2 regions of the Jatrophihabitans sp. YIM 134969 genome follow, and region 2 is predicted to be linked to the other one. Evidence: riboswitches for the same ligand, from Rfam matches in the RefSeq annotation. Region 2 holds a riboswitch; the other holds the start of a gene.

Region 1 (14,630 bases), on a different contig from region 2:
CTGGGAGGCCGGGACGTTCCTGGACGACATCCCCGGATACGTCGACATCGCCGCCGACACGATCCGTCGCTACCGCACGCACCCGAGCATCGTCGTGTGGTGCGGTGCCAACGAGGAGGAACCGCCGCTGCACCTGGGGCAGGGGATGGCCGCAGCGGTCACGCAGTTGCACCCGGGCACGCTGTACGTGCCCAACTCGGCGGGCGGGGTCGTCAGCGGCCACGGGCCGTACCGGTGGATCGAGCCCGCGGCCTACTACGACCGCGACAGCTACGACACCGGCGCGTTCGGCTTCCACACCGAGATCGGCATGCCGGTGGTCCCGGTGACCGAGACCATGCAGAACCTCGTGGGCGACGAGCCCGGGTGGCCGATCACCGAGGTCTGGAACCACCACGACTGGTCACCGACGGCCAACCAGCAGACCGCCTCCTACCAGGCAGCGATCGACGCGCGGTTGGGCGCGTCGTCGACGCTCGACGAGTTCTGCCGGCGGGCACAGTTCGTGAACTACGAGAACCACCGCGCGATGTTCGAGGCCTGGAACGCCAACCTCACCGGTGACGCGACCGCGTTGCTGCTCTGGATGTCGCACCCGGCCTGGTACTCCACGGTGTGGCAGACCTACGACTACGACTTCGACGTCAACGGCGCCTACTACGGCGCGCGCAGCGCGTGCGAACCGGTACACGTGCAGGCATCGCTCCCGGACTGGACGGTGAAGGTCGCCAACAACACGACCCGTCAGGCACGGGGTGTCGTCACCGCCACGCTGTACGCCTTGGACGGAACGGTGCTGCGGACGCTGAAGCGCGCGGTGACGGTGGGCCCGACCACCACGGGCAAGGCCTTCGCGATGCCGTTCAAGGCGAACCTCCCTGCCCTGCACCTGCTGCGCTTGGAGTTCACCGACCGGGCGCGCCGGGTCGTGTCCCGCAACACCTACTGGCGTTACCGCAAACCGACGGACATGCAGGTGCTCACCACGGGCGCGCCCACCAGGCTCGTGGTCAGCACCGCCGCCATGGACCCCGCCGGCGGCGACGCCCGCCGCTCGGTAGCCGTGCGCAACGCCGGCACGACGGTGGCGGCGATGGTCCGGCTCTCGGTCCGCGACGCCGCGGGCAAGCGCGTTCTCCCCGCGTTCTACGACGACAACTACTTCTGGTTGCTGCCGGGGGAGTCGCGGACGGTCACGGTGTCGTGGCCCGCAGCGACCCCGGTCGCGGGAGGACCACGCGTGTGGGCGCAGGCGTACAACGCCCCGCGGGTCGGCGCGCGCTGATCGACGCGCCGACCGGCCCACGGATCAGCTGCCGTACGCGAGCGAGACGGTGTCGCCGAGCTTGACGACCGCGCCGCGGCTGGCGGTACTCGCGCTCGACCCGTCGATGCTGAGCTTCCACGTCGAGGACGCCGTGTTGGTCCTGCCGTTGAGCGCGGTGATCGTGCCGGTCCCCGAGGTCGGCGACGCGCCGGTGACACACCCGGACGGTGACGCGTTCGCAGCGGCGGCGTCCAGAACCGCACCGAGGGTCGTGGTGGTCGACGTCGGCACGAACGGGACCTTGCACACGGTGAGGCCGCCGGTCGCGCCGGTGTCCACGACGAGCGCCACGCTCGTCGCGGTGCCGGACGTGAAGGAGGTGGTGGCCACCCAACGGGCCGCACCACCGGTGGGCGTCGGGGGTGCCGCGGTGAACCCGCCGCCGGCCAGGGCGCGGAGGGCGTCGATCGAGGAGTACGCGGTCGCGGTCGTGTTGGACGGCTGGTACCTGAACCCGCCGCTCGCGCTCAGCTGTTGGGCGATGAGGAAGTCGACCGGGGTCTTGCCGGCGGACGTGGTGAAAGTGCCGCCTTGCGCAGGGATCCCGCACGCGTTCAGACCGGACACCGCCCAGCCGTTGGAGTCGGTGTTCGCGCCGAACGCGGAGTTGAACGCACCGGTAGTGGTGACGAGTTTGCCGGCGAGGAAGTTGCGCGCGGCGACGACAGCGGTGTCGGTGGCGGGGACGCCGCTGCTGCACAGGGCCGCCATCGCCGCGCCGGTCATGTCGATGTCGCTGGTGGCGGCGAGCCGGGTGGCGTTGCCGGCGGCCTGGGTGAAGTCCCACCCGCCGTCGTCGTGCTGGTTCGCGCGGACCACCGCGGTCACGGTGTCGAGCAGTCGCTGCGGGACCCGCGCCGCGCCGGACTGGGTGCGCGCGCCCGCCAACGCGAGCAGGCCGAACACGGTTCCGTTGAAGTTCGCGGGTGGACCGAAGTAGCCCGGCGCGGCGGGCTGCCAGTACGAGGCCAGGTCGGCCAGCAGGTTGCGCTGGGCGGAGACCCGTGCCGGGTCGGTGCCGGCCGCGTACGTGTTGAGGATCCCGCGCTCGTAGTCGGTGACGACGGGAGCGCTGCTCGGCCACGTGCTCGCGGCGACCTGGTTGCGGTAGACCGCCCGGGCGTTCCCCCCGGTGTTGCCGGAGGGAACGACGTCGACGGCCGCGGTGCCGGCGGCGGCGAGAGCACTGAACGCCCACTCGTTCGACAGGCCCGAGGTGGTGAAGCTGCCGTCGGACGCCTGCAACGTCTTGACGTACGTGACGCCGCGCTGGACCGACGTCGCGACGGCGGCCGAGGTCGAGGTCGCCGCGGCGGGGACGGCCAGCGTGGTCGCCAACGCGGTCGTGGTGGCCAGGACGGTCAGGCCGAGAGCGGCGCGACGGGGGAAGGGCGTGGGCATCGGGGATCGAGCTCCTCGGGTGGGGGCGCAGGCGTCGAACGCCCCGCACCGCAGCCCGGAGGTCGCAGGAGCCGGGCGGCCGCCGCCCGCTCGCGTGGACAGGCTTCCGCAGTGACACGACGACCGCCAGGTGTTCGGACTCGGGCCGGTCGACCGGCCTCACCGTTGCGCGTCAGTCCCGGGTTCTCACCGGGTTCCCCTGTCAGTCGCTGGCGCGGAACGTACCGCGACACGCGAGACCCACCGCCGGCGGGACGTCGCCCGACGTCGGTGACGTCGGACGCGGAGGCGGTCGACGCCCCAGCAGAAACCGGTCGGTTTTGTACAAGTCTTGACGGAATTCGACCTCGCGGAGCACAGTGCCCGAGGCACGACGACGACGAGGTCGCGAGAGGGGTTCCGACGCAGTGACGCAGCAGGTGCTGCCCGCCCCCCGGCGGGTGCAGCCCACGAGTGGGGCCCTCCGCGCGGCCAACCGGGCGCGCGTGGTCGGTGTCCTCCGAGGCGCCGGGTGGGCCACCCGGGCCGAACTGGTGGAGCACACCGGGCTCTCCCGGGCCACGATCTCGAGCCTCCTCCACGAACTCGCCGTTCGCGGACTCATCGCCGAGCGTCCGCCCGCCGCGGCCGGTACTCCCGGCCGCCCGGCCTCCCAGGTCGCGCTCGACAAGTCCGCCGGAACCGCCATCGCCGTCGACATCGGCGTGCGGCACGTCGCCGTCGCCGTGGGCGACCTGTCGCACAGCGTGCTGGCGGAACGGTGGACCACCGTGCCGCGCGACCACACGGCCGACCGGGGCATCGACCTGGTGCTCGCCAAGATCGAGCAGGCCGTCGCCGAGGCCGACGTCGACGCCGACGCGTTGGTGGGGGCCGCGATCAGCATCGCCGCGCCCGTGACGGCCGGCGGCGGTCGGTTGGCGGTCCCCGACGTCCTGCCGGGATGGAACGGTTCAGTACTGGCCGAGCGGGTGGCCGACCGGTGGGACATCCCGGTCGTCACCGAGAACGACGCCAACCTCGGCGCGCTCGGCGAGGCCCTGCGCGAACCGGTCTCGGGCGACGGTGACGTGCTCTACGTCAAGGTCGCGAGCCGCATCGGCCTCGGCGTCGCGCGCGGCAGCCGGATCCTCCGCGGTCGCAGCGGGTACACGGGCGAGTTCGGGCACGTGACCGTGCACGACCGTGCCGAGCGCTGCTGGTGCGGGCGCCGCGGGTGCCTCGAGCTCTACGCCGGCGGCGACGGCATGCTGCGTCGGATCGGTTCCCGCGGGGGAGCGACGACCATCGCCGAACTCGTCGAACGTGCCCATGAATCGGACCGGGTACGTCGCGTGGTCGAGGACGGCGCGTCGGTGCTGGCCCAGGCGCTGGCCGACCTCGTCCTGGTCCTCGACCCCGCGCGCGTCGTCCTCGGCGGTGAGCTCGTCGCCCTGGGGTCCCTGCTCGAGGACCCCGTCCGGGCCGCGTTGACAACGTTGCCTTTCGGCCCGCCGGTCGACCTCACCGTCTCGCCGCTGGGCGAGCGGGCCTCACTCGTCGGTGCGCTGAGCCTCGTGCTCACCGAGACCACCCAGTTCGCCGACCGGTCCCAGGGCCGCGGCCCGACCACCGCCCCACCCCGTCCTCCGACCCTGCCCCTCGTGTCCCTCCCCACCGATCCAGGAGTTCGTCTGTGAAACGTCCCCTCCGTCCCGCCGTGCGTCGCTCGGTCGCCGCTCTCGCCGCGACCGCGCTCGGCGTGGGCCTCGCCGTGGCGTCGCAGCCACCCGCGGTCGCGGCAGCGACCGTGCCGGCCGCCCGCAACGCGGTCGTGTCCGGTCAGGCCCGCTTCGAGGTGCTCTCGCCCACCCTCATCCGCACCGAGTACGCCGGTGACGGCGCGTTCCTCGACGCCGCGACGTTCAACGCGGTCGGGCGCGACTCGTTCGCCAAGACGGCCTTCACGTCCAAGGTCGTCAACGGCTGGTTGACCATCGACACGAACGCCGTGACCTTGCGCTACAAGGTCGGGTCCGGCCCGTTCACCGCGAACAACCTCCAGCTCAAGGTGGACGACGGCGGCCACCGGATCACCGCGACCCCGTGGAGCGGCACGGCCGCGCCGAGCTGCACCGTCGGAGTGCGGTGTGAGGCCGAGGGTCTCGACCTCACCGGCCTCACCGAGGCCACCAACCACGCCGACTTCTCCGGGAGCGGGTTCGTCGCGGGCTTCGAACAGGTCGGCAACGCCCTGAGCTTCCGCGTGAACGTCGCGACGGCCGGCACCTACGACCTCGCCGCGCGCTACGCCAACTTCCAGGGCGGCGACGGTCAGATCACCACCCGCACATTGAGCGTGTCCGCCGACGGCGGTCCCGCCTCCACCCTGAGCCTGCCGCCGACGGCGAACTGGGACACGTGGGCCGTCGCCCGGGCTTCGGTCACGCTGGGGGCGGGGTCGCACACCGTCACCGTCGCGCGGTCCGCGAACGACTCGGGCAACCTCAACCTCGACAACGTCGCGGTGCTCACGCCGGGCGCCGACTACCCGCCGGTCGCGGCGCCGGTCGTCACGCCGTGTGCCTTCGGTGCGGTCTGCCAGGCCGAGACCGGTTCGCTCGCCGGCGGCGCGAAGGTCGCCACCGACCACAACGGCTACTCCGCCAAGGGTTTCCTCAGTGGGCTGGAGAACGTCGGCGCGTCCGACACGTTCACCGTGACCCGCGTGCCGAAGACCGGGAAGGCCTCGCTTCAGCTGCGGTACGCCAACAGCACCGCGGGCTCGCAGCCGGTCCAGACCCGGACCATGACCGTCCAGGTCGGCTCGGCGGCACCGACGACCGTCACCCTGCGCCCGACCAGCAGCTGGGACACGTGGCGGACGATCACCGTGCCCGTCGCGCTGACCGCCGGGACCGACCAGGTCACCCTCGGCTGCCCGACCGTTGCCAGCTGCAACGTCAACGTCGACACGGTCGCGTTCGTCGAGTCGGGTTCGCCCGTGCTCGATCCGCACGCCCCGCTCGGCGGGTACCGCCGCAGCATCGACGGCGTCGACGCCGGGGCGTTGACCAACCCCGGACTGCTCTACCAGGACGGCTGGTCGCTCATCGACGACACCCCGTCCGCCGTCCTCGACCCCTCCGTGCGCAAGGTGACCCCGCGTCCGTCGCACGGCGGCAAGCCCTACCAGGACGGCTACGTCTTCGGCTACGGGCAGCAGTACGGCGCGGCACTGCAGGACCTGTCGACGTTGACCGGACCGGCCAAGCTGTTGCCGCGTTGGGCCTACGGCACCTGGTATTCGGAGTACTACGACCGCACGGCGGCCGACTACGAGAACACGATCCTGCCGAAGTTCCGCAGTGAGGGCGTGCCCCTCGACGTCTTGGTCACCGACACCGACTTCAAGGTGCCGAACCAGTGGAACGGGTGGGAGATCGACCCCAGCAAGTTCCCGGACCCGAAGGCGTACTTCGACTGGGCCCACGCGCAGGGCCTGCACACGTCACTGAACATCCACCCGAGCATCCTGGCGTCGGACCCGCAGTTCGCGGCGGCCCAGGCGATCGCGAAGGGCAAGCTCAAGCCGGGCGCCTGTGGTGGCGGCGGTCAGGACTGCTACGTCTTCGACTTCGGCGACCCCGACCAGCTCGCGGCGTACCTCTCGCTGCACGACACCATGCAGGCACAGGGCAATGACCTGTGGTGGATGGACTGGTGCTGCGACTCCTCGACCTCGAGCCTGCCGGGCGTGACCGGCGACGCGTGGATCAACCAGGCGTACGCCGACTACACCCAGAAGACCGTCGACCGCGGGTTCGCGTTCTCCCGGGCCTACGGGACGCTCTCGACCGGCGGGTACGGCAACTCGACTCCCGCGGAAACCGGCCCGTGGGCGGACAAGCGCACCACGCTGCACTTCACCGGTGACACGACGTCGGACTGGGCGACGCTCGCCTACGAGGTCGGCTACACCCCGGGTGAGGGTGCGGCCACCGGTCTGCCGTCCATCAGCCACGACATCGGTGGTCACACCGGGGGTACGCAGTTCCCCGGGTCGGAACCGGGCTCGACCAAGCTCGCCGACGACCTCTACGCCCGGTGGGTGCAGTTCGGCACGTTCCAGCCCATCGACCGGCTGCACTCCAACCACAGCGACCGGCTGCCCTGGCAGTACGGCCCGGCGGCGGAGAGCTCGGCCGACGCGTTCCTGAACCTGCGGGAGAACCTGGTGCCCTACACGTACACGCTGGCCCAGCAGGCCAAGACGACCGGCTTGCCGATCGTGCGCCCGCTGTACCTGCAGTACCCGGACCAGCAGGAGGCCTACGCCCAGGCGGACGACGAGTACCTGTACGGGTCGGACTTCCTGGTCGCTCCGGTCACCACGCCCGGCACGAGCTCGACGTCGTCGGTGTGGTTCCCGGCCGGGTCCACCTGGACCGACTGGTTCACCGGCAAGACCTACAAGGGCGGCACCACCGCGCAGGTCACCACCGACCTGTCGACCATGCCCGTGTTCGTCCGCTCCGGCGGCATCGTCACCACCCGCACGAACAACGTGACCGGTGACGTGCAGAACCCGCTGACCGCCGCCACGGTGACCGTTGCACAGGGCGCCAACGGGTCGAGCACGCTCTACGAGGACGACGGCACCACGTCGTCCACCCGCTCGGCCACCACCGCGATCGCCGCGGCGGGCAACAAGGTCACGATCGGCGCCGCGATCGGTGCGTTCTCGGGTCAGGTCCAGAGCCGGGCCTGGACGGTGCGGTTCACCAACGCCACCGCGCCGACCGTGGTCAAGATCAACGGCACACGGGTGACGGCGGCGTCGTGGACGTGGGACTCGGCCACGCGCACGCTGACGGTCCACGCACCGAAGCGGACCGTGCACGACACGCTCGTCGTCTCGTACAGCTGAGCACCGCGCCGGGTCGGCGGACGCCCTGCGTCCGCCGACCCGGCCCCGCACCACACCTCCCCGCCCCACCTCCTCCAGAACGGCGACCCACCATGACCACCTCGGTCCGCACCATCCCCTTGCGCACGCGGGTCTCCGCTCTGACCCTGGGCGTGCTCGCCGCTGCGACGGCCACGGTCGCCGGTGGCCCCGCTGCCGCGGCGCCCGCGGCCCCCGCGGCGTCGTCCGCCGCGGGGTGGGTGCTCTCGACCACCGACACCGGGGCGGGGTACGCGCCGGCCTTCATCGGCAACGGCTACCTCGCGGCGCGCGTGCCGGCCGAAGGCGTCGGGTACAGCGCCTCGCCGATCCAGACCCAGGCGGAACTCGCGGGGTTCTACGGTCAGCCGGACTCCTTCGAGAAGCGGGCCAGTCTCCCGATGTGGACGTCGCTGGCGTTCGGAGACGGCACCACCTCGTACGGCGGGTTGCCGCCGGGCTTCACCTGCGCGTTCGGGGTGCTGTGCCCCGGCGCGTACGCCGAGACGTCCGGCGGCGCGGACATCGAGTCCGACCACAGCGGTTCGACCGTTCCGGGGTTCCTCGCGGGCCTCGCCCACAACAGCGCGCCGTTCATCGGCGCCACCGGCACCTTCCCCGTGACCGGCGCGCCGGCCGGACCTGCCACGGTCGCCGTCCGGTACGCCAACGGCACCGGCGCGACGCAGACGGTGTCGCTCGGCGTCAACGGCAGCTACCAGCAGCTCACCCTGCCGCCACTGGCGAACTGGGACACCTGGGGGGTCGTGCAGGTGCCGGCCACCCTCACCGCCGGGGCGAACCGCCTGGAGATCACCACGCGGGAGGGTGACTCGGCCCAGGTCAACGTCGACTACGTGACGGCGTTCCCGGTCGGCGCGGACCTGCCCACGGCCGTCGCGCCGAAGCCCACCGTCGGCACCACCTCGCACTACCGCCAGTCGCTCGACATGCGCACCGGCACCATCACCACCTCGCTGGACTGGACGGCCCCGAGCGGTCGGAAGTCGACCCTGACGTACGCCGTCGCCGCCGACCAGTCGCACGGCCACCTCGGAACCGTCACCCTCACCGTCGTGCCGCACTGGAGCGGTGCCGCCACCGTCGGGGACCTGCTCGACGGCCGCAGCCTGGACACCGCGACCGTCACGGCCTCCTCGGTCGACCAGAAGTCCGCGACCCTGCAGGAGACGGTCACCACGACCGGCGGGCTGGTCACCGCCGGGGTCGCGTCCTCGCTGCGCGTGGGCGACCTCGTCGTCCCGACGCGCCCGATCGCGGACCTGCCCGCCGGCACCGTCGGCCAGCAGGCCAAGCTCAAGGTCGTCAGCGGCCGGAGCTACACGATCACCAAGTTCGTCGGCGTCGCGTCCTCGGTGGACACCGACCGGACGCTCACCGACGCCACTCCGCAGCAGGCCGCAATGGCGGCCTCGGAGGAGGGCGCCACCACCGGCACCGCCGGGGTGGCCGGACGCACCGCCACCGCGTGGGCACGGCTGTGGCAGTCCGACATCCGCATCCCCGGTGACCCCGCGATGACCGCGCAGATCCGCGCCGCGATGTTCTACCTGCTCGAGAGCACCCGGCCGGGCGTCAGCTGGAGCGCGAGCCCCGGTGGTCTGTCGTCCGACGGCTACAACGGCCACGTCTTCTGGGACATGGAGACGTGGATGTACCCGGCGTTGCTCGCCCAGCACCCGGACTTCGCCGTGGAGGCCGACACCTACCGGCAGAAGCTGCTGCCCGCGGCACAGGCCGCGGCGGCCGCCCTCTCCACCCCGGACCACCCCATCGCCGGGGCGAAGTACCCGTGGGAGTCGGCCTTGACCGGCGTCGAGTCGACCCCGCCCGGCAACCCCGAGGGCACGCAGGAACTGCACGTGCAGTCCGAAATCGCCCTCGCGCAGTGGCAGTACTACCAGGCGTCCGGTGACAAGACGTACCTCGCGAAGGCCTGGCCGGTGCTGCGGGACATCGCGGCGTACTGGGCCACGCGCGCCACCGCGTCGGCCGACGGCAGCTACGGCATCGCCGACGTCCAGGGCCCCGACGAGTACCACACGAACGTCGACGACAGCGTGACCACCAACGCCGGCGCGCAAGCCGCGCTGCGGATTGCGGTGCAGGCTGCAACGGTTCTCGGTGAGACGCCGGACCCGATGTGGACGACCGTCGCCGACGGCATGCGGATCCCGTACGACGCCACCAACGGCATCCACCCCGAGTACGACGGCTACGACGGCGCCACGATCAAGCAGGCCGACGTGACGCTGCTGCAGTACCCGTTCAACGTGCCGATGAGCAAGGCCGTGGGACAGAACGACCTCGACTACTACACCGAGCACACCGACCTCGGTGGGCCGTCGATGACCGACGCCATCGCGTCGATCGTGGCCTCGCAGTTGGGGTCACCCGGGTGCTCGTCGTACACCTACCTCCAGCGCAGCTCGACGCCGTTCCTCACCCGCCCCTTCGACCAGGCGCGGGAGACGCGCACCGGCGGCGCGTTCACGTTCACGACCGCGGAAGGCGGTTACCTACAGGAGTTCCTCTACGGGTTCACGGGTCTGCGGTGGGGGACCGGTGCCGTGACGCTCGACCCGTCCCTCCCGCCGCAGCTGCCCGGCGTCAACCTCACCGGGTTGCACTGGCAGGGGCGGACCTTCGACGTCGCGGTCGGCTCCAGCAAGACCACCGTCACGCTCACCGCCGGCCCGGCGATGCCGATCCGTCTCGCCGACGGACGGACGAAGACCGTCACCCGCAACGCCGCGCTGACGCTCCCGACCCGGCAGCCGGCCGCGACCCCGACGGCCGACGTCGCCCGGTGCGCCCCGGTCACCGCCACGAGTGCCGATCCGAGCTACCCGCCGGTCGGCGCGGTCGACGGCACCGACGCGACGTCCTGGAACGCCACCGCGCCGGGCGCGAGCCTCACCGTGGACCTCGGCACGGCCCGTCCGGTGCACACCGTCGAGGTGCGGACTCCCGCGACCACGACGGCGTACACGATCCAGGTCTCCGCGGACGGCAGTTCCTGGACCACGGTCGTCACGCAGGGCGCGTCGAGCCGGTCGGCGACGAGTCACAACGTGGATCCCGCCGTCACGGCTCGCTACGTGAGGTACGTCGCCGCCGCGGGCGCCTCGGCCCAGGTGAGCTCGCTGGTCGTGACCTGACGCGCGCGCTCCCGGCGTGGGAGGGTGTGTCGACCCGGAGGAGACCACCCGTGCCACGACAGATCATCACGACACCCGACGCGCCGAGTTCACCGCTGTTCAGCCAAGGCGTCCGGGCCGGCTCGCTGGTGCTCGTCTCGGGCATGACGGGAGTCGTTCCCGCCACCGGTGCCATGGCCGGCGCGACGATCCAGGAACAGACCCGTCGGGCCCTGACGAACTGCCGGGCGGTCCTGGCAGCCGGAGGGGCGGACCTGGACGACGTGATCGAGGTGGGGGTCCTGCTGACCGATCCGGACGACTTCGCCGGGATGAACGAGGAGTACGCCCGCTGGTTCCCCGTCGACCCGCCCACCCGCTACGCCGCGAAACTCGGCGCCGCGTTCCCCGGTCTGCTCGTGTCGATCCGGATGACCGCGTCCCTCGCCTGACCGTCCCACGAGGTCTGCGCTCCGGCGCGGGCTCTACTCCTCGTGCGGCGGCCGCGGCTGCCGGGGGGTGAAGACGGCGTCGCGTTCGTTGATCGGACGCAGGACGCGGCACGGCACCCCGCCGGCGACGACGCCGGCGGGGACGTCGCGGGTGACGACCGCTCCGGCGGCCACGACGGATCCGCGGCCGATCGTGACCCCGGGCAGGAGCACGACCTGCGCGCCGATCCAGACGTCGTCCTGGATGGTGACGGGCAGGGAGAACTGCCGCCCACCTCGGCGGAGGTCGGGGTGGACGGGATGACCGGCGGTGCTGATCGTGACGTTCGGTCCGCACAGGACCCGGTCTCCGATGGTGACCTGCGCGTCGTCGACGACGACCAGGTTGAAGTTGGCGTAGAAGTCGCGTCCGATGTGGGTGTGTGATCCGTAGGCGACGTGCAGCGGCGGTTCGATGAACGCGTCCGGGCCGAGGTCGCCGAACAGTTCCGCCAGCAGCCGCTGACGTTCCTCGGCCTCGGAACCGCGCGTGAGGTTGTAGCTGTCGGCGAGGTCCTTGCCGCGGAGTCGCGCCGCTTCGAGGTCCTCGTTCCCCTCACCGAAGTCCACGTAGAGCGCACCGGAGTTCATCACGGCCCGGTGTCCGTCGGCGGGGTCGGTCACGGGGGCGCACGCTACCGCCCGACCTCCCGTCGCCGGGATCAGCTCTCGTCGGAACCCGCTTCGGCGGCGGCGCGCAGCGTCCGCAGGGACCGGCCGAGCTGCGCGGTGGCTCTCTCCCCGAGGGGCCCGGCCAGCCGGTCCGCGAGTTCGTCGTCGACCACCTGGGTCGCGGCGGTCAGTGCGACCCGGCCCGCGCCGGTGAGTTCGAGCAGCGAGGACCGGCGGTTGGCCGGGTTGGGTCGGCGCACGATGAGGCCCTGCTTCTCGAACCGGTCGACCGCTTGGCTGACCCCGCCGACGGTGATGGCGAGCGCGTCGGCGAGGTCTTGGACGCGGCAGTCGACGGTCCGGCTGATGACCGTCATGGCGTTGAAGGCGCCGAGGCTGACGCCGCACCGTTCGAGCAGCACGGCGTCGACGGAGTTCCACAGCATGGTCTCCAGTCGGACCAGATCGTCGAACACCTGCCAGTAGTCCACGGGTTGCCTCCTCGGTACGCGAGGCGACCTTAGCAGCTCGATCCACAGCGGCATGATTCTTAGTGCTAATGTTCTTAGTGGCAGAATGTCACCGACTTCGTGGAGGACTCCATGTCCGAGCAGCAACGCACCACCGTGGACGCACTCCTGCGCCACGCCCCGATGGACTTCGGAGGCGACGTCACCGAGCAGCGCGTGGTGCTGCACGAGGTGCTCACCGCGCAGCCGGTACCCGGCGACGTCGGGGTCACGCCGATCGCGCTCGGAGGCGTCCCCGCGCTGGAGGTCGTCATCGACGGTCAGACGCCGCTCGGGACCGTCCTCTACTTCCACGGCGGGGTCTTCGCCCTCGGATCAGCGGCGGATTCGGTCGGTCTGGCCGCGGATCTCGCGCGGCGCGCCCAGGTCCGCGTCGTCACCGTCGACTACCGCCTCGCCCCCGAGCATCCTCACCCGGCGGCCCCCGACGACGCACTCGCCGCCTACCGCGGGTTGCTGGACTCCGGCGTCGACCCGGCGACCGTCACCATCGCCGGTGAGTCCGCCGGCGGCAACCTCGCCGCCGTCACCCTGGTCAACATCCGCGACGCGGGCCTGCCGATGCCGAGCGCCGGCCTGCTGATGTCTCCGTGGGTCGACCTCGCCGTCAGCGGGGCGAGCGCCACGAGCAAGGCCGCGGACGACCCGGCACTCACCGCCGACGCCCTCCGCGTGCGAGCCCGCGACTACCTGCGGGGCACCGATCCCGCCGCACCCACCGTCAACCCCGTCCACGCCGACCTGCGTGGTCTGCCCCCACTGCTCGTCCAGGTCGGCACCCACGAGATCCTGCTCGACGACGCGATCCGGCTCGCCGGCCGGGCCGCCGCCGACGACGTCACGGTCGTCCTCGACGTCACCGCGGGCGTGCCGCACGTGTTCCAGGCGTTCGCAGCCGTCCTCGACGAAGGCGCCGCCGCCCTGGACCGGGCCGCCGGGTTCGTGCGGGCGCACCTCGCCGCCTGAGCCCCAGGGTGAGGTCGAGGTCTTCCGGGTCCGTACACGGGATGGAGCTCGTCGAGTTCTCCGGCGACGGCCCGCACGGCGCCGCTCAGGCCCGCGGAGCGAGCTCGTAGACCGGGCCCAGGTCCGTCCCACTGGTGTCGTCCACGCGGTGCAGGATCTTCGGTTCGGTGTGCAACAGTTCGTGGACAGCTGAGCGGGTGCGTTCCAGATCGAGGCCGGCGTGCCGCGCGATGTCGTCGAGGTGGGGAGCCGACGTGGCGTCCTCCAACTCGGCGACGGCGCGGTACACCGTGGCCTCGTCCCCGCCGAGCTCCTCCACGCGCATGCGGTTCCTCCTCGTCGCTCGCTCGTCGCTGGACCGCCATCACAGCCGACCTAACCCCGGCACCACCATCGGCAGAACGGCCCATTGCCGCGACGCGGCTGCACGACGGAGGTTGGACGGGCCGGACGCGGCGACGACGGAGGGTCACGACGATGGACACCCCACGGCCGGTGTTGCCCCCGCGGGGTGAGCCCGCGGTCGGAGGCGGCTCGGTGACCGTGGTCGAGGGGTCGTCCTTCTGCATCTGCTCGTCCGGGGGAGACATCGGCGGCAACGGCCCGAGCGGGGTGTTCTTCCGCGACACCCGCATCCTCTCGCGGTGGGAGCTGCGCGTCGACGACGAGGTCCCCGACCCGTTGTCGGCCACGACCCCCGATCCCTACCGGGCCCTCTTCCTCGGTCGGCTCCCGCGGCGGCTCGGCCGAACCGACACCAACCTGCTGGTGCAGCGTGAGCGGCGGATCGGCAACGGGATGCGGGAGGACCTGGTGCTGCGCAACCCGGGCTCGGAACCGGCGAGGTGCACCGTCACGATCACGCTCGAGGCGGACTTCGCTGACATCTTCGAAGCCAAGGAGGGGCGCGTCCAGCCGCGGGGGGAACTGCGGGTGCACGCCGGGGACGACCTCCTGTGCCTCGACCTGCACTGGCGGGGCACCCACCGTGGAACGGTGATCGAGGCGCCCGGCGGCGCGTTCGTCGTCGCCGCGGGCATCGGGTCCGGGGCCGGACGCATCCAGTACGACGCCGTGGTCCCCGCGCGGGGACGGTGGTCCACGTCGCTGCTGGTCGGTCCGGTCGTCGACGGGGAGCCGGTCGAGCCGTTCTTCCCGCTGGACCGGCCGGGACAGGAGTCCCTGCCGGCGCGGCGACTGGAGCGCTGGCGGCAG
Region 2 (13,945 bases):
GCCGCGCTCCATGGCGATGCCCGCCTCCTCGTAGCCGAGCCCCTGGGATGTCGGGCCGCGGCCGACGGCGACGAGCAGCACGTCGGCCGAGAGGGTCGAGCCGTCCTCGAGCGTGACGGTGACGCCGGAGTCGGTGGCCTGCGCACCGGTGAACCGCACGCCGGTCTTGAAGGCGATCTTGCGGCGTCGGAAGGCCCGCTCGAGCAGCTTGGAGTTGGCTTCGTCCTCCAGCGGCACCAGGTGCGGGAGGGCCTCGACGATGGTGACGTCGGTGCCGAAACTCTTCCAGGCACTGGCGAACTCGCAGCCGATGACCCCGCCGCCCAGGATGATCGCCGAGCCCGGCACGTGGTCGAGCGTCAACGCGTGCTCGCTGGTGATGATGCGGGTGCCGTCGACCTCGAGGCCCGGCAGCGTGCGGGAGTACGAACCCGTGGCCAGGACCACGTTGGGAGCCGTGTACGAGTTCTCACCGACCGTGACGGTGTGGGCGTCGGTGAGCCGGCCCTCGCCCTCGACGATGGTGATGTTCGGCTGCTTGAGCAGGCCCTGCAGGCCCTTCCACAGTCGGTTGACCACGCCGTCCTTGTAGGAGTTGACCGCGTTCATGTCGATGCCGTCGAAGGTGGCCTTGACGCCGAACTGGGCGCTCTCGCGGGCGGAGTCCGCGACCTCACCCGCGTGCAGCAGCGCCTTGGTCGGGATGCAGCCGCGGTGCAGGCACGTCCCGCCGACCTTGTCCTTCTCGATGAGGACCACCTGCTTGCCGAGTTCGGCGGCGCGCAGCGCAGCGGCGTACCCGCCACTCCCCGCGCCGAAGATCACGATGTCGGCGGACTGGCTGGTCACGGTGGCGCTCCCTCTGCTGACCCACGTGCGGGCAGCGGCTCGCGACGGGCGCGTGGCACCCGGACGGGCCGGTGCACCCGTCGTCACCATCTTGTCACCGCGGGTCCCGCCCGCGTGGAGCGGGCCGTGTGCCCGCAGCGAACGCGACGTTCCCATCCAGCACCCAGTCACGCCACAGGCGCCACCGCGAGGTCGCGGCGACGATGGCGGTCAGGCCGGCGTCCCTCGACGTCCGTGCCACCCGACTCGGGGAGGAGTCCAGGTGTTCCGTCGGCGTGCGCACCGCACCCACCCGCACCGGGTCGTCGACGCGACGCCGACCCTGGACCGGGACGCGAACAAGGCCGACGTGGAGCACCTGCGCCGGTTCGCCGCGGCCCACCCCGGTGTCGAGGCCTACCTCGAGCCGGCGACCCGCGTGACCGGCACCACGGTCGTGCTGGTCGCGCCGAGCGGGGAGTGGACACGGCGGCGCATCGGTGACGCCCACGCGGCGCGGTCGTTCGCCCGCAAGCAGGCGGTCCCGCTGCACGACGTCGCGGTCACCGGTTACCCGGCCCGGATGCGGGACTGGACCCGCGCCCGGAGCGCGGCCGACAGCTGCCGCACCCCTGGCCTCGGCGGCCCGTCCGCCTGATCCCCGCCGTCCTCGCTAGCCTCGCCGCGTGGACGCCCGACACACCGCCCTGCACGACCGCCACGAAGCGCTCGGCGCCAAGTTCGCCGACTTCTCCGGGTGGGACATGCCCATCGAGTACGCCGGCGCGGGCGTCATCAGGGAACACACCGCCGTGCGCGAGACCGTCGGGCTGTTCGACGTGTCGCACCTGGGTACGGCGTTGGTCCGCGGCGAGGGTGCGCGCGCCCACGTGAACGCTGTCCTGAGCAACGATCTTGACCGCATCGGCCCCGGGCAGGCGCAGTACACGATGCTGCTCGACGAGAACGGCGGCGTCGTCGACGACCTCATCGTCTACCTGCGTGCCGACGACGACCTGCTGCTGGTCCCGAACGCGGCCAACGCCGACGCCGTCATCGCGCGGATCGCCGCCGACGCCCCCGACACCGTCGAGGTGCTCAACGTGCACGCCGAGTACGCCGTGCTCGCGGTGCAGGGCCCGCGCGCCGACGACGTCATGGCAGCCGTCGGCCTGCCGACCGGCCTGGACTACATGTCCTTCGCCGACGTCGACCCCGCCATCAGCGCCGAGACCGTCGTCTGCCGCACGGGCTACACCGGCGAGCGCGGCTACGAGATCGTTCTGCCGTCTTCCGCCGCCCCCGCGCTGTGGGACCGGTTGGTCGCGGCCGTCCGCGATGCCGGCGGTCAGGTCGCGGGCCTCGGCGCCCGCGACACGTTGCGCACCGAGATGGGGTATCCGCTGCACGGCCACGAGCTGTCGTCTGCGATCTCCCCGGTCCAGGCCCGCAGCGGCTGGGCGGTCGGGTGGGGGAAGGCGACGTTCGCGGGCCACGACGCCGTGGTGGCCGAGAAGGCGGCCGGCCCGCGCCGGTCGTTGCGGGGGCTGAGGGTCGAGGGCCGCGGGGTCCCGCGTGACGGGATGACGGTCGTGGGTGCCGACGGTGCGCCCGTCGGCGTCGTCACCAGCGGCACGTTCTCCCCGACCCTCGGCGCCGGCATCGCGCTCGCCCTGCTCGACACCGCCGCCGGGATCGAGGACGGCGCCACCCTGGCCGTCGACGTCCGCGGCCGCTCCGTGCCCGTCGTGGTCGTCAAGCCGCCGTTCGTGCCCTCACACGTCCGCTGAGGTCCCCTCGTCGGCTCGTCCGGCGCAGGGGTCACGTGGCCTGCCCGCCCCGGGACGACCCGGCGAGTGGGCACTTCTCCCCGTGAGTGGGCGGAACTTGCTGACCACTCACCGGGGAAGGTGACCACTCGCCAGGTCAGGCGGCTCCGGGTTCCGGATCGGGCGTGAGTTCCGGATCGGGCGTGGGTTCCGGATCGGGCGTGGGTTCTGGATCGGGCGTGGGTTCTGGATCGGGGTCCGGTGCGGGGGCGGCGTAGGAGAGGGGGGCGTCGGCGAGGCGGGCGGCGGTGTCGACGAGGCCGATCGCGAGCAGACCGCCGAGGCCGGCCGCGACGCCCACGCCCGAGAGCTCGAGGTCGAGCATCGGCTGCATGCCGGACCGTTGCACCGCGAGTCGTTCGGCGGCGTCGGTGCCCGCGTGCGCCACGCGGATCCAGCGGGTGATGCGCGGGGAGACGTCGCGGGCGACGAGGCCCGCGGCGACGGCACTGACGCCGTCGAGCAGCACCGGCACGCGGCGGTTCGCCGCCTGCAGCACGATCCCGGCGAGGATCGCGAGGTCGCGTCCACCCACGGTCGCGAGCAGGGCGTCGGTGTCGTGGCGGGCGTCGTGACCGCGGCGGCGGGCGTCGCGGATCGCCGCGGTCTTGACGGCCCACCCGACGTCGTCGAGACCGGAGCCGCGGCCCGCGACCAGGACCGGTTCGGTCGTGGTCAGCACCGCGACCAGCGCGGCCGCGGGGGTCGACCCGCCGGCCGAGACCGCGGTGAGCACGAGCAGGTCGGCGCCGTCGTCGATCCAGGAGTCGGCCAGGGTCGCGCCGTGGTCGACGCCGTCGACGACGGACGTGGTGAGGTTCGCGTCCTCGACCGCGACGTCGCCGATCTCGCCGGCGTCGACGGTCTCGACCGTGACGCCGCGCGTGGGGGCGAGCCGCTGCAGCGGGGAGGTGCCCTCGGCGAGGGTGGTCGAGGCCACGAGGTGGTCGTCGAGGGTGCGGCCGTCCCGCGCGCCGACGTGCCGCGAGGTGACGACGACGACCCGGGGATCCGCGGGCGGGCGGGGCGGGAACACGCCCTGCACGCCGGCCAACCACTCGGCGGTGGTGGCGAGCGAGCCGTACGGCGTCACCGGCCGGCCCGGTGCCCGCTCGAGCCGGTGCTCGCGGGCGGCGCGTTCGGCGTCGGGGTCGGGCCAGGGGATGTCGAGCCCCAGCGTCACGAGGTCGCGCAGCGGGGCGGACGGGTCGGTCACGCCCGAACTCTAGGGGGTCCGTCGGTGTCGGGGCCTGGGCCTAGGTCGTGGGCAGTCCGTCCCGGATCTGGTTCGGCGTGAACAGGGGCTGGCCGGTGGTGCCGCCGACGTCGGTGGACCCGAACGTCCAGGCCTCGACCGAGCCCGGGGTGGGGTTGCTGGAGTACGCGCCGAGCGGGCTGTAGCTCCACGTGGTCTGACCCTTCGGCGCGATCCAGTAGGACCAGTAGGCGTCGGCCGGCGGGGTGTTCACGCAGGCCTCGGTGGCAGGCGTGGGGTACTGCGTGCCGGACTTCCAGTACGGGTGGCCGATGCGGCACAGGAACGCGGGGCCGTCGTGCTGGGTGCCGGTGGTGGTGAAACCCGCGGTGGTGAGCAGGTCGATGCCGGTGGTGAGGGTGGTGTCGCAGCCCCGCACGATCGGGCCGCCCCACGCGCCGTAGCTCACCGCGACCAGCGCGCCGGTGCGGCGGGTGCAGGCACCCACGCCGCCGACCAGTTGGCCCGCCGCGCCGTCGACGGGGGAGACGACCACGGACCCCGACACCGCGGTCCCGTTGCTCTTGGTGAACCGCGCGGTCACCTTGACCGGCGTGGTCGAGCTGAAGAGGATCTTGCAGACGGCCTTGCCGCTGGCGACCGGCACCGCGCCGCAGCCCGGCGCCACGCTCCCGCCGGCCGGAGTGAACCGCACCGTGCCGGTGGCGGTCGTCGGAGTCACGGTGGCGACGATCTTCGCCTTCACCCCGACCGTGACGGTCGCGGGCGCCGTGACGGTCAGGGTCGGGGCGGCCGCGGCGGCGGCGCTGGTGGTCGGGACGAGGCACGCGGCGACCGCGACCGCGAGGGTGGCGAGTCCGGTGAACAGCTTCATGAGACGGCGGTCCTGTCGTGGGTCGGGGCGGAGGAGGAGACGGCGGGTGGAGCGTCGAAACGGGCGACGGTGTGGAACGCGGCGCGGCGCGACGCCCGGCGCAGGGCGGCGAGCACGGCCGGGCCGACCACGAGGATCGTCAGCAGGTTGGTGACCGCCCGGCCGGTGTCCCAGCCGAGCGAAGTCGTGAGGTCGAAGACCAGGTAGCGGTGCCAGTTCTCGGCCGCGGAGGCGCCGGGAACGAACGAGATCGAGGTCTCGGAGCCCGCGACGAACGGCCAGAACGACAAGTTGAGCAGGAACCCGAACATGAACGCGGAGAACGTCCCGTAGGCCGCGAGCATGACCAGTTCGGCCTTGCCGCGCAGGGCGGGCAGCAACCCTGCGCCCAGACCGACGAACGCGCAGCCGAACATCTGGTACGGCATCCACGGTCCGACGCCGCCGGTGATGAGCGCCGACGCGAACAGGCTGGTGCAGCCGAGGGTGAAGCCGAAACCCGGTCCGAGCACCCGACCGGCCAGCACGAGCAGGAAGAACACCGTCTCGATGCCGGCCGTCCCGGCCCCGAGCGGTCGCAGGGCGGCGTTGACCGCGGAGAGGACGCCGAGCAACGCCAGGGCCTTGCTGTCGATCCCGCCCTCGGAGATCTGGGCGATGAGCACGGCGAGCACCAGCACGAGCAGCGCGCCGAACATCAGCGGCGCGGTGTCGGCGAGGCCGAAGTGCGTGGGGTCGAGCAGGAACGGCCAGAAGAACGAGATCAGGCCGAGGACGCCCGCGATGACGATCATCACCGTGCTGCGCGGTCCGAGCCGCACGGCGTTCACGCGGGCGTTCACGCCACACCCGCCAGGGCGGCCGCGACCTGGCCGACGGTGAGGTACTCGGCGGGAGCGAGGATCTTCGCGACCTGCGGGGCGAAGGCGGGGGACGCGACGACGACCGACCGGGTGGGACCGTCGGCCACGATCTCGCCCTCGGCCATGACGATGACGCGATCGGCGCACAGTGCAACGAACTCGACGTCGTGGGTGCAGACGGCCACGGCGTGCCCGGACGTCGCGAGTTCGGCCAGGATCTCGACCAGCCGCGTCTTGGCGCCGTAGTCGAGGCCGCGGGTCGGCTCGTCGAGCAGGACCACGGTCGGTGCCGCCGAGAGCTGGATGGCCAGGACCAGAGCGAGTTTCTGGCCCTCGGACAGGTCTCGCGGGTGGGCGTCCGCGGCGATGCCGGGGTTGATCCGGTCCAGCAGCACGCGAGCGCCGCCGGGTTCGCCGCCGGTCTCACGGTCGGCCTGGTCGAGTTCGGCCGCGACGGTGTCGAGGTAGAGCAGGTCGGTGGGGGTCTGGGGCACCAGGCCGACGCGCGTGCGCGCCTTCCGCGCCGGTAGGTCGCCGGGGTCGACGCCGTCGACGTCGACCCGACCGCCGTCGCGTCGACCGGAACCCTGCACCGCCCACAGCAACGACGACTTGCCGGCGCCGTTGCGGCCCATCAGAGCGGAGATCTCGCCGTACCGCAACGTGAGGTCGACCTCGCGGACCGCGACGACCTCGCCGTGACGGACCACGATCTTGCGGGCCTCGAGCGCGACACCGCTGCGGAGCGCGTGGCGCGGAGCGGCCTCGGGGGCCACCGCCGGGAGTTGGCTCCGCAGCTCGGAGGCGCGGCGGCGGGCGTCGCGCACCGACAGCGGCAGGGGTTCCCAGCCGGCGAGCCGGCCCAGGTGCACGACCGGTGGCGCGACCGGTGCACTGTGCATCATCGGCGCGGGCGGACCGTCGGTGACCCGGCCGTCGCCGTGGACGACCACGATGCGGTCGGCGTACTGGGCGACCCGCTCGAGGCGGTGCTCGGCGACCACCGCCGTGATGCCGAGATCGTGCACCAGGCGGGTGATGGCGGCGAGCACCTCCTCCGAGGCGACGGGGTCCAGCGAGGAGGTGGGCTCGTCGAGCACGAGGACCCGGGGGTGCGCGGTCAGCACCGACCCGATGGCGACGCGCTGCTGCTGGCCGCCGGACAGCTCCGACAACGCCCGGTGCCGTAGGCCCGCCAGCCCGAGCAGGTCGAGCGTCTCCTCGACCCGGGTGCGCATGACCTCGGGTGCCACGCCCAGTTGCTCCATGGCGTACGCCAGTTCCTCCTCGACGGTGTCGGTGACGAACCCGGCGAGCGGGTCCTGGCCGACGACACCGACGACATCGGCGAGATCGCGGGGGTGGTGGGTGCGGGTGTCGCGGCCGGCCACGGTGACCCGTCCCGCGAGGGTGCCGCCGCTGAAGTGCGGGACCAGGCCGTTCACCGTGCCGAGGAGGGTGGACTTGCCGGCACCGGTGGGACCGACCACCAGGCACAGCTCGCCCTCGTCGACGGTGAGGTCGACGTCGCGCAGGGCGGGCTGGGGCGCGTCCGCGTAGGTCACCGTGACCTGCTCCCACCGGATCACGACGTCGCCCCCCGGGCCCGACGCGAAGCCGGTGTGGCGGGCGGCGGCGCGAGGACCGCGGGCAACGCGGCGACGACGACCGCGAGGACCGGCAGCAGCGGCAGCGTCGGCCACGACAACGGGGTGAGCGACGGGTTGAGGTTCGCCGAGTCGTAGCCGGAACTGACGATCATGATCACCGCGCACGTCAGACCGCAGCCGAGCACGGCCCACTCGGCGAGGCGCCAGGGGTCGGGTCGGTACTTGCTGACCGCCACGCGGCGCCCGCCGAGGGCGATGCCCCCCACGCACAACGCGGCGCCGACGGCGAGGGCCGGGAGTCCGAGCGCGGCGGGCGCGGTGCCGTCGAGCACGCCGTAGGCGCCGACGCAGAGGCCGAGCAGACCGGCGATCAGCAGCCCGGCGGTGGTGCGGCGCAACCCGGCCGGCACGGCGACCCGACGGCCGTACCCGCGACTGTCCATCGCGGCGGCGAGCAGCAGCGACCGTTCGAGCGCGTCCTGCAGCACGGGCATCGCGATGCTGCGCAACGCGCGCAGTCCGGAGCCGCCGCCACCGCGCAGCTTGCGGGCCCGGTGGACGCGCTGGACGCTCTCGACCAGTTGCGGGGCGACCGAAACGGCCACGACGACCGCGACGCCGATCTCGTGGAGCGCACCGGGCACGGCCTTCAGTGCACGCTTGGGGTTGGCCAGCGCGTTGGCCGCGCCGATGCAGCACAGCAGGGTGGCGAGCCGCACGCCGTCGTACACCGCGCCGAGCAGGCTCTCGGCGGTCACCGCGCCACCGAGGTGGACGCCCGCCATCCAGGCGGGGAGCGGGACCTCCCACAGCCGGAACAGCACGTGCATGCCGGTCGTGCCGCCGTCGCCGCCACCGGTGACCCCGCCGAACAGCACTCGGAAGACCACCCGGATCGCGATCACCGAGAGGCCGAGGACCAGGTAGTAGCGGAACGCGCGCGCCCACGGCGCCTCGGTGCGGCGGGCCGTGACGACGACCGCAGCCGCGGCGAGGATCAGCAGCAACAACAACGGGTTCGTGGTGCGGCTGGCCGCGGCGGCGAGGCCGATCGCCCACGCCCACCACGCCATCGGGTGCAGGTCGCGGGGGAGTCGCCCGGACGTCTGCCGCACCGCCCGTCGCGGTGACCCGGGGTCCGCGGGAACCGCCGCGTCGGGGGGCGCGGCGGTTCCCGGGGTACGCAACTGGGTCAGGGTGTGCTCTGCTTCCGTCGCCAGGCGAACAGGCCGCCGAGCAGCGCGACGACGCCGAGCGCGACGACGGTCGCGACGGTCGCCCACGGAGTGCCGGTGCGTGTGGTGCCGGCGGGCTCGGCGATCGTGTCGATGTCGACGGTCGACGGCGACGCGCCGCCCGCTGCCCCCGAACCGGCCGCACCGGGTGTGGTGCTCGTCGACGTGGTGGGCGAGGCGGGGGGTGTCGTCGCCGCTCCGGTGGACGCGCCCGCGCCCGCCGGTGACGAGCTCACCGGCGCGCTCGACGTGCCCCGGCCCGGCCCGGACGTCGAGGCGCCGGGAGCACGGCCGGAACCCTCGCCCGACCCGCCGTTCTCGGTGCCGGTCGGTCGCGGGCCGACGATGACGCCGCCGTCGCCGCCCGCACCCGGAGCGGGCGGAGTGGTGGCGCCCGCGGGGGCGGCCGCCGGCAAGACCGACGCCGGCGTGAAGGGCGGCTGGCCGTAGGTGCCCTGGAGGTCGGTGGGGCCGTACTCCCACACCTCGACGCTGCCCGGCTCGGAGTGGTAGCTCATCGCCCCGAGCTGGCTGTACTCCCAGGAGGTGTCACCGGGGCTGGCGTGCCAGTAGGACCAGTACGCCGAGGCGGGCGGGGTCAGGGCGCACGCCTCGTTCGCCCGCGGGCCCGGGTTGCCGGACGGCGCCGGGAGGTTGTTGATGCGGCAGATGAAGGCGGGCCCGTCGTGCTGGGTGCCGGCCGTGGTGAACCCGCCGTTCTGCAGGGCCGCGTACCCGGTCATCCCCGACGTGAACGGCACGCAGGCGGTGACCAGGTTCCCGGCGCTGCCGTTGCCCTGGAACCCCACGGGCCAGGTGGCGGTCGGGTTCCCCCCGGTGTGGGGCCGGAAGTCCACCATCACCCGCACGCTCGGAGCCGAGCACGTCGCGGCGGAGGCCGGCCCCGCGGGGCCCGCCGCCACCGTGACGGCTCCGGCCGTGACGGCCAGGGCGGAGGCCGCCGCCACGTGCAGCACGCGCCGGCGGATCGACCGCATCAGTGTCGGCGCGCCGCGTGGGAGGCGCGGCGGGGCCGGTGGACGCCGTACGCGGTCGCCCCGGCACCCAGGGCGAGCGCGAGGGCGGCGAGCCACAGCGGGGTGAGCACGTTCGCGCCGGTGTCGGCGAGGTCGCCGCCCGCGACGTCCGTGGCCGTGCCGCCGTGGCCGGACGCCCCGCCCGTGCTGGAGCCGATGCCGGTCGGCGAGGTGGTGGGCGGCGTCGAGGTCGGCGGCGTCGTCGGCGGTGTGGTGGGAGGCGTGGTGGGCGGCGTCGTGGTCGGCGGGTCCGTGCCGACGATCGTGTCGACCGGCGCGAGGACGCTCGGCGTCAGCTGCAGGAAGGACCGGCCGGCGAGCGCCGGGAGCGCCTGCGAGGTGGCCAGCACGTTGCTCGCACCGGTGGCGCTGACGGGGAGGCCACCGTCGGAGTTCGCGACACCCGTGAGGAACGCCCGCGGCGCGGTGGCGTTCTGCCCGACCGCGAGCAGACCCAGGGCGGCGTACCCGGTGCTGTTCGTGACGCCGGGGGCGCCGGCGTACGAGCCGTCGGCCGCCTGGTGCGACGTCAGCCACCCGAGCGCGTCGACGAGCTCGGCGGGCGCGGCGGCGGCCGTCACCGTCTTCGTCGCGGCGGCGTGCCCGGCGTTGAGCGCCTGGACGGCGAGACCGGTGGCGTCCGGCACCGAGGTGCAGGTCGCCTGGTCGTACTCCTCCGGGAAACCGCCGTCCGGGCACTGTGCCGCGACCAACGCCGCGCGGGCCTTCGCGGCCGTGGCGGTGTCGCCGGCGCCGGTGAGGGCCAGCACGGCGAACGACTGGCCGAGCACGTTGGCGTAGTCGCCGAAGTCGGAACGGTCGTGGAGGCGGCCGTCGGCGCCCATCAGTTCCGTGAACCGGGCGATGAGGTCGACGTGGTTCACGCCGACGTCGTGGGGGTCGTAGCCGCTGAGCTCCAGCAGCGTCGCGAGCTTCGCGGCCGTGCCGGCGTAGACGGAGTTCTCGGCGTCGCCGAAGTTGGCGCCGCCGACGTAGGACCGCAGCGTGGTGTCGAGGGTGAGGAACGCGAGCACCTTGCCCAGCGTCGCGTCCTGGCCGCCGCTCGCGAGCAGGCCGTAGGCGAGGTCGCCCGTCGTGCTCTGCTGCACGAAGCCGTCGCTCTCGAGGTGGTCGCCCTGCGTGAGCTGGCCCGCGAGGTACCGCGCGGCCGCGGCGGCCGCGGGAACCGTGGTGGCGGTCCGGTTCACGGTCAACGGGACGGAGAGGGTTCCGAACGGGACCCCCTCGACGCCGGACAGCACCTGCGTGGAGGCGCGGACGTCGGAGGCCGGGTTGCCGCGGTCGTCGTTGACGGGCAGCCCGCCGTCGGAGTTCTGCAGGCCGCCGAGGAACGCCAGGGCGCGGGTGGTGCGCGCGCTCTGCGCGGACCGGGTCGCCGCGTCGATGGAGAAGGCCTGGATCGCGAGCGCGGTGGAGTTGGTGCTGTGGCTCTGCACGCCGTTGAAGACCGGGCCCCAGCTGCCGTCGCGGAGCTGGCTGCCGGCGAGGTAGTCGATCGCGTCGGTGATCGCCGCCGCGACCGGGGTGGCCGGGAACGCAGTGGCCGCCGGCAGGATCGTCAGCGCCTGCAAGGCCATGGAGGTGCTGTCGGGGTCGGAGTCGTTGCTGTTCGGGATCAGGCTGGGGAACGAACCGTCGGGCCGCTGCAGCGACAGCAGGTAGTCGACGGCCGCGGGGCTCGCCGTGCCGGCGCGCTGCTGGGCGATGACGCCCAGCGCCTGCGAGAAGACCGAGGTCGCGCGTCGGTAGTTGCCCGCGCCCGCACACGCGGTGGGGTCGGCGGTCGACTGGGCGGCCGTGCACACGTTGTCCGCGAGCAGCTGGAGCAGGTCGAGCCCGGCGAACGAGCGCGGGTCGCGGTGGGCGACCTCGGCGAGCACCGCCAGCTTGGCCGCGGACCCCCCGCTGAAGTTCGCGGGATCGTCGTCGAACTGCACCCAGTTCGCCCCGACGCTCGAGTCCAGGTACCCCGTGATCGCGTCGACCGTGGCCGAGTCGCGTCCGGTCGCCGCGAGCGCGAACGCGCCGTCGACGGTGAGGCCGACGTCGGTGAACCCGGCGCCGAGCTCGTAGTGGGTGCCGCCGACGAGCTGGGTGGTGAGGTAGCGCGCGAGCGTGCCGGTGTCGGGCGTGGTCGCGGCCGCCGACGCGGGCGATGCCAGGCCGATCCCGCCGGTCAGGACGAGACCGAGGACGGCGAGGGCGGAGACGGCGCGAGCGGAGCGGTGACGCAAAGGGTCCCTTTCACAGGCGGTGCGCGCCCGCGGGACCTGTGGAGCGGAGCGCCGGACACGCCGGACCCACTGCGCAGACCTCGCGCCGCAGACCACGACGGCGTTTCGACGAGGACGTCCGGGGCGGGCGTTCCGACTCGCCGATCCCACGATCGGCACACGGTTGCGGGTCAGTGCCGGATTCGGACCGGCTTTCCCCACGCCTGGACGTGCTTGGTGCACACGCATGGAACCACACCGCGGCACGCCCGGTCGAGGCGTGCCGCGGTGGGTTCCCGCACAGGGGGGTCCGCTCAGACGGCGGGGCTACCGTCCGCCGCCGGTCCGGGCTGCGCCACGGCCGATCCCGGCGTGGCGAGGACCCGGTTGTTGCCGGCCACCCGCGAGAACGTGATGCGGTCGATCTCGGTGAGCGGCGACGCCGTGCCCGGGAGGCTGTCGGCGAGGGTGCGGATGGTCATGGTGGTCGGACGGCCGGGCGCGGCGGGCTTCACGTCGACGGCGATGAACGCGTAGTCGTCGTACCGCACCTGCGACCAGTCGATGACCTCGGGGATCTTCGTCCCCTGCGGGTAGCCGGAGGCGTTGACCGCGGTGCCGTCGGACGACCACACGTACGAGTTCACGACGTTCTCGGTGTTGTTCTCGGCCGAGTTGGGTCCGCCCGCGGGCTGGTAGCCGCGGTACCGCTGCCCCTCGGGCAGGGTCTGCGGGCCGTACGGCGTCACGCCGGCAGGGGCGGGAGCGGCCGCGCTCGGCGCGGGCCGGAACTGGTAGCGCGGCCGGCCGCCGGACCCGACCGTGATGTAGGTGCAGCCGTCGGTCGCCGGGGTGATGGTCGAGCCGTCGGGAGCCTGCCGGGTCGGGTGCCCGTTCTTGATCGGGTCGGTGCGCTCGAAGATGTGGTTGTGGCCCTGCACGGCGAGGTCGACCTGGTACTTGCTGAAGAGCGGGTCGAGCGCCCCGCGCACCCCGCCGTCGGACGCGTGCTGGTTGGTCGTCGAGTAGGCGCAGTGGTGGAAGAACGCGACGATGAAGTCGACCGACCGGTCCTGGCGCCAGGTGCGGAGCGTGTTCTCGAGGAACTTCAGCTGCGCGCCGTCGGAGTACCCGGTGTTGGTCTGGATCTCGTAGGACAGGTCGTTGGCGTCGACCGAGATGACACCGACGTTGTCGTACACGAACTTGTAGACCGACGGGCAGTTCTTCGGGCCGTTGTCCGGGAGGTCGAGCCGCGCCTTGTGACCGGCGTAGCCGTGGCTGCCCGACCGGCCGCCGAGGAACTCGGTGTTGCCGTAGAGCGGCTCCATGTCGTGGTTGCCCGTGGCGAACATCCAGGGGGTGAACGCCGACTGCGACTCGATCTGGTTGAGGAAGACGTCCCAGACGTAGGGGTTGTAGTTGTTCGCGCCGACCGGTGACGTGCCGGTCAGGGCGAGCGAGTCGTCGGCGGGCAGGCCGCTGCCGCTGGGGTCGGCGTAGCAGATGTCGCCCGCGAGCAGCGTGAAGACCGGCCGCTGCGAGGCCATCTGCTGGGTGAGGGTGTTGGCCGGTGTGGGGTCGGTGCCGCCCGTGCCCGCCACCGGGTCGGTGGGGCTGTAGTAGTTGTTGTCGAAGACGCCCCGCGGCCAGGTGCCGCCGGCGTCGGTGACGACCGCAGGGTCCTTGTTCCACGCGTACTGCGGATCGACCGGCGCGATGTTGGTGCCGACGTCGGCGAACGCGGTGAACGTGAACGCCTGGGGCACCCGCCGGGTGCCGCCGGTCTTGCGCGACGGCGCGGTCGTGAAGTAGGCGTCGCCGGTCACCGTGCCGTCGCTCAGACGCAGGCGGTAGTGGTAGACCTTCCCGGCCGAGAGCCCGGACATCGTCGCCTTGACGTAGAACTGGTTGCCGACCGGCCCGTTCGGGATGGCGTACATCCCGACGAGGTTCACGATCTCGGCCGGCAGGTGCGTGCCGTACCGGCCGGGGGCGTCGCCGATGTCGACGAACGCGCGCAGGCCCTTGGGCAACGTGCCGTGCGCGGAGTGCACCTGGGCGGTGACCTTCATCGAGCTGGTCGGGTTGCCGTCGGCGTCCGGCACCCACGACAGGTGACGGCCGGAGAGCACGACGCCGCTCGGGCCGGAGACACCGCCACCGGCGGCGAACGCCGCCTGGGCGAAGGGGAACTGGGTCAGCGCGACCGCGCCCGC

Evidence for each region. Region 2 has a riboswitch for cobalamin ahead of ACXR2U_RS21310 (prenyltransferase/squalene oxidase repeat-containing protein). Riboswitches for the same ligand answer to the same signal wherever they lie in the genome.
Region 1: another riboswitch for cobalamin. It lies ahead of ACXR2U_RS01485 (prenyltransferase/squalene oxidase repeat-containing protein); the one in region 2 lies ahead of ACXR2U_RS21310 (prenyltransferase/squalene oxidase repeat-containing protein).

What each region holds. Positions count from the first base shown of each region.
Region 1 covers NZ_JBTJEQ010000002.1:36,177-50,806, forward strand. The annotation lists gene ACXR2U_RS01480 (discoidin domain-containing protein) at 1-1,285, shown strand, start outside; gene ACXR2U_RS01485 (prenyltransferase/squalene oxidase repeat-containing protein) at 1,310-2,728, opposite strand; cobalamin riboswitch at 2,837-2,967, opposite strand; gene ACXR2U_RS01490 (ROK family transcriptional regulator) at 3,136-4,407, shown strand; gene ACXR2U_RS01495 (TIM-barrel domain-containing protein) at 4,404-7,637, shown strand; gene ACXR2U_RS01500 (discoidin domain-containing protein) at 7,730-10,837, shown strand; gene ACXR2U_RS01505 (RidA family protein) at 10,888-11,268, shown strand; gene ACXR2U_RS01510 (sugar O-acetyltransferase) at 11,302-11,898, opposite strand; gene ACXR2U_RS01515 (MarR family winged helix-turn-helix transcriptional regulator) at 11,970-12,410, opposite strand; gene ACXR2U_RS01520 (alpha/beta hydrolase) at 12,510-13,415, shown strand; gene ACXR2U_RS01525 (hypothetical protein) at 13,501-13,740, opposite strand; gene ACXR2U_RS01530 (amylo-alpha-1,6-glucosidase) at 13,893-14,630, shown strand, end outside.
Region 2 covers NZ_JBTJEQ010000058.1:1,029-14,973, forward strand. The annotation lists gene lpdA (dihydrolipoyl dehydrogenase) at 1-939, opposite strand, end outside; gene ACXR2U_RS21270 (oxidoreductase) at 1,112-1,486, shown strand; gene gcvT (glycine cleavage system aminomethyltransferase GcvT) at 1,515-2,618, shown strand; gene ACXR2U_RS21280 (nicotinate-nucleotide--dimethylbenzimidazole phosphoribosyltransferase) at 2,755-3,873, opposite strand; gene ACXR2U_RS21285 (hypothetical protein) at 3,914-4,747, opposite strand; gene ACXR2U_RS21290 (ECF transporter S component) at 4,744-5,541, opposite strand; gene ACXR2U_RS21295 (ABC transporter ATP-binding protein) at 5,586-7,199, opposite strand; gene ACXR2U_RS21300 (CbiQ family ECF transporter T component) at 7,196-8,335, opposite strand; gene ACXR2U_RS21305 (hypothetical protein) at 8,413-9,432, opposite strand; gene ACXR2U_RS21310 (prenyltransferase/squalene oxidase repeat-containing protein) at 9,453-11,747, opposite strand; cobalamin riboswitch at 11,853-12,004, opposite strand; gene ACXR2U_RS21315 (purple acid phosphatase family protein) at 12,041-13,945, opposite strand, start outside.